DNA from 2 places in the Lysinibacillus telephonicus genome. Region 2 is predicted to be linked to the other one. Evidence: riboswitches for the same ligand, from Rfam matches in the RefSeq annotation. Region 2 holds a riboswitch; the other holds the start of a gene.
The links. A riboswitch is a leader RNA that binds a small molecule or an ion and turns the genes downstream of it on or off. The one in region 2 is predicted to bind FMN.
Positions count from the first base shown of each region.

Region 1: linked by a shared signal. The riboswitch ahead of MKY04_RS07845 (ECF transporter S component) and the one ahead of ribE (riboflavin synthase) in region 2 are both predicted to bind FMN.

Region 1 covers NZ_CP155468.1:1,660,783-1,663,189, reverse strand. The annotation lists gene glnA (type I glutamate--ammonia ligase) at 1-86, opposite strand, end outside; gene MKY04_RS07850 (MerR family transcriptional regulator) at 125-520, opposite strand; gene MKY04_RS07845 (ECF transporter S component) at 810-1,388, opposite strand; FMN riboswitch at 1,646-1,821, opposite strand; gene MKY04_RS07840 (GerMN domain-containing protein) at 1,928-2,407, opposite strand, start outside.
Region 2 covers NZ_CP155468.1:3,787,576-3,789,982, forward strand. The annotation lists gene ribB (3,4-dihydroxy-2-butanone-4-phosphate synthase) at 1-611, opposite strand, end outside; gene ribE (riboflavin synthase) at 639-1,280, opposite strand; FMN riboswitch at 1,404-1,539, opposite strand; FMN riboswitch at 1,688-1,821, opposite strand; gene rlmD (23S rRNA (uracil(1939)-C(5))-methyltransferase RlmD) at 2,008-2,407, shown strand, end outside.

The DNA.
Region 1 (2,407 bases), 2.1 Mb from region 2:
AGAATATCCGTAAATTGTAGACGGATATATTTAACGCCTTTATCTTTCACAATTTGTTTAATGTCTTCTTTTGTATACTTAGCCATCTTTTATCCACACTCCTATTATTTAAAGTTAATATAATCTACTCGCCCTTCATTTGAAAAAAGCGAGATAAATCCCCTTGTCTTAGTGACGCCTTTTGCATAATTTGTGCCTGTTGCATTTCCTCACGTAATATTGCCCGGAGTTCAGAATCTGAAATCGATAATTTGTTAGAAGATTTGACATTGTTGTTTTTTCTCATATCAAATACTTTTTTTATCCCTGCCATGTTAATTCCTTGGTCAAGTAGTTCGCGAATTTCTAACAATGCATCTACATCATCTAATGAAAACATTCTGCGATTCCCCTCTGATCTAGCAGGTTCGATTAATTTATGTTCTTCGTAATATCGAATTTGTCTCGCAGTCAACTCCGTTAATTGCATTACCATGCTAATAGGGAGTAACGGCATTGCTCTTCGAAACTCTCGACTCATCGACATCTCCTCCCTTTCATAGCATTATTTTAAACTACGTAACTTATAATAGCAATACCATGTTAGAAAAAATAACATACGGAATTTAGATTTTATTTATCGCAAATTTAGATAAGATAAAATAACAGCATTTTATAGAATTTTCGTTACAATAAACAGAAAATTTAAACTTCCTCTCCTTCTACCTTTTTAAAAATTCTGTCAAATAGCCCATTTGGCAGTTTACTTCACAAAAAAAGCTGTTCTCTAAGTCTATTTACGACTTAAAGAACAGCTTAATTTTAATTATCTACAACAAATATTGCGCTCTTTGATTTTCGATCCATACTTTCATCGTACGGAAAAGTAAAACTGCTACAACCATTAGCATAATTCCTTTAATTATATTAAATGGTAAAATACCTAACACTATCGTTTCTTTCATATCAAACGTACCCCAACCAAGGAAATAAGTGTACATTGGTAAAAAGGCAATATAGTTCAGCAGACTCATACCTACTGACATTGTGATAGTACCTATAATTAATCCACTGATTAATCCTTTCAATGAAGGAAGCTTCTTATAAACATAATATACGGGTAAAATAAACAGAATTCCTGTTGCGAAATTTGCCAGATGTCCTACTGGTACTCCAGTTGGTGTTCCAGAAAAAATCCAATCTAAAATGTTTTTAAATAATTCTACTAGAATACCAGCCATCGGTCCCATCGTAATTGCTGCTATTAAAGCAGGTACATCACTAAAGTCAATTTGCAAAAACACTGGGAACCATGGCAACGGGAAGTTTAGCAGCATTAAAATGAAAGAAATGCTGCTTAGCATCGCAATGGTTACAAAGGAACGCAGCTTAAGCTTTTGATTTTTCATACCAATTTCTCCTCTTTGCTGATTCAACTTAGCAAGAAGAAAGGACAGTCATTTTTTCGTTCTCAATGAAAAATCCCTTACGCTAATAATAAGCATAAGGGAGAAATAGGCACATTGAAATAAAATTCCGAAAAACTGTACGTTAAAGAAGAGCACCATAAAAAGAATACTCAAATAAAAGTATTGCCAATACAAAATAGTATTGTCGATACTTAAACGTACAAATTTCGCAATACATTACGAAACAAAGACTGTACCTTCACCTTCTCCCATCCAGACTATACTGTCGGCTTTGGAATCACACCAAATCCTGCACACTAAAATAAGCGGCTCGCGGGCTGAAGTAGCTTTTATAAAATCCCTCAATCAATTCCAGGAGATTTAAGCTTCTATTACCGCCGGTCGGGAATTACACCCTGCCCCGAAGATGAATCATTATTAAATTTTATTATAGCTCTTATTATAGATTTAAAATAATCCCATGTAAAGAACATTGCTTAAAACAAAATGGCGCTGTTAATGTCTCATTTTCAATATTATTATTGAAGTACTAGTGCATAATCAATTTCATTTGCTCCTACCGGCATTGGTAATGGATTCGTTAAATCAAAACCTTGCCATTCTGTTTGCAATACGTTTTCGAACTGTACTTGCATATTAAAGCTAGAAGCGGTAAGGAGTATGCCTTCAATCATTTGCATTGCTTGCACTTGATCAAAAGCCATCAAATCTAATTGTTGTGTAAAATTGACTGTTGCAATATCTCCTTCTACACGTACTTCATAATCAATGTTTGGTAAAATTACCGATTGATACACATCATTTGTTTCATCTTTCATTGCATTAATTGCTTCCTCAACTGTTGCAAATGTAGCTCTGAAGTTTGGCGCCAAATATTGTGAACCATCCGGCTGAGTATATTCAAAATAATTATACTGTGTTTGTTCATTTTTCATTTCTAGCGGTGTGCTCGGTTCACCAACTTGACTAAATTCAAAAGGTGCTCCTTCTTCGTTGAA
Region 2 (2,407 bases):
ACAGTATTTTTTTCGCTAAGACGATATTTAACTAAATCTTCAATTGAAATAATTTTCAAGTTATGCACCTTCGAAAATTCAAGCAAACCATCCAACCGAAGCATTTTTCCGTCATCGCCCATAATTTCACAAATAACTCCTGCTGGATAGGATCCACATGCTTTTGCTAAATCAACTGCAGCCTCTGTATGTCCTCGTCTTTCTAAAACTCCATTATCCTTTGCTACTAAAGGAAACACATGTCCTGGTCTTCTAAACTGTTGGGGTTTTGCATTTTCGTTTATCATTTGAAGAATGGTAAACGAGCGCTCATACGCACTAATCCCAGTCGTTGTTTCAACATGATCTATACTTACAGTAAAAGCAGTTTGGTGATTATCCGTATTATTTTCAACCATTGCATGCAGTTCAAGTTTTTGTGCAAGTCCTTGGGAAATTGGTGTACAAATTAGTCCTCGGCCATATGCAGCCATAAAATTTATATTTTCAGGTGTTGCAAATTCCGCTAGGGATAATAAATCTCCTTCATTCTCTCTATTTTCATCATCCACTACAATGATGGTTTTTCCTTCTTTTAAATCTTTTAAAGCTTCTTCGATTGTGTGTAACATGAAAACCACCACCAATTTCTACTTATTTTAAAAACCATTTTGTCTTAAAAAGTCATACGAAATATTTGATTGTCTTTTATCGCTTTTTCTTAAATGATGTAATACATACTTGCCCAGCATGTCAGTTTCAATATTGACCTGCTGACCTATACCCTTCATCCCTAAAATTGTTTCAGCGTAAGTATGTGGTATAAGTGAAACAGTGACACTTTGTTCTGTCACTTTAAAAAGCGTTAAACTCGTCCCATCAATTGTAATCGAGCCTTTTGGAATACAGTTCTCCGTAAGTTCTTTCGGCACTTCAATGTCGATATAAACTGCATTTGATACCGCCCTTTTACTTCGAATTGTTCCAACACCATCAACATGTCCTGAAACAATATGACCTCCAAAACGGCCGTTTGCGCTCATAGCCCGCTCTAAATTAACAAAATCACCTTGCCTCAACATATGAATAGTTGTTGCTTTTACTGTCTCCGGCATAACATCAACAGTCATTTCTTCACTTGTTAAATGGGTAATCGTTAAACATACCCCATTGACTGCAATACTGTCTCCTAAATGGGCATCAGAAACTATTTTGGATGAGGCAATTGTAATTTCCATGCTTTTTTCATCTTTTTTTAGCCCAACCACTTTGCCTTTATCTTCTATAATTCCTGTAAACAAAATCTCACCTCTTTTATTTATAAAAATAAAAACCCCTTAGTGGATTCCTAAGGAGTTTGGGAGTATTTTAAAAAAGGCATAGTTAAATAAACCTTTTGAAAGTATATTTTTCAAAAAGTGCCTATCATCCTTCTCCCATCCAGACTTTAACTGTCGGCTTTGGATTCTCACCAAATCCTGCTCATTTGAGCTCGCGGGCTTAGAATAAATTTTATTCATCACCGCCGATTGGGAATTTCACCCGACCCCGAAGGACTAAGCTGAATCAAATTATTCAGCTATTATGAAATTATGTTAATTAAATAAAAAATCCCGACCTGATTAGGACCGGGATAAAGGTACTGTGTAAAAAATTGAATAACAAATAAGACTATTAAATATCATCATTTAATAGCAAGTCAATACTTACACTCCTTCTCCCATCCAGACTATACTGTCGGCTTTGGATTCGCACCAAATCCTGCTCATTTGAGCTCACGGGCTTAGAATAGTTTTATTCATCACCGTCGATTGGGAATTTCACCCGACCCCGAAGGAAATTTATTTAATTGATTTAAAGATACCACGAAATAATAAGATTATCCAATATATAATCTTTTGTTCGAAATAATATTACCGAGGCATACTTAGAATAAAGAGATTTCATCACTTGCTTTACCTTCTTGCTTCGTTATAATGGTTAAATGAACTTATTAAAGGACGTGAGCTTTTGAGCGAAAAAGTAACTATGGAAGTTGGACAAAAATTTCCTTTAACTATAAAACGACTTGGTATTAACGGTGAAGGTGTAGGATTTTATAAGCGAAATGTTGTATTTGTTAAAGGTGCGCTGCCTGGTGAAGAAGTAACTGTAAAAGTATCAAAAGTACAACGGAATTTTGCGGAAGCTGATATTTTAAATATAAGAAAGGCTTCAAGCAATCGTCAGGAACCGCTTTGTCCTATTTATAATGAATGCGGCGGCTGTCAGCTTCAACATCTAACATATGAAGGGCAATTAAAAGAAAAACGCGATATGGTTGTACAGTCCCTTGAAAAATACGTAAAATCAATAGCTGAAACAGTGGAAATTCGTCCTACTCTAGGAATGGACAACCCTTGGCACTACCGCAATAAAAGTAGTTTCC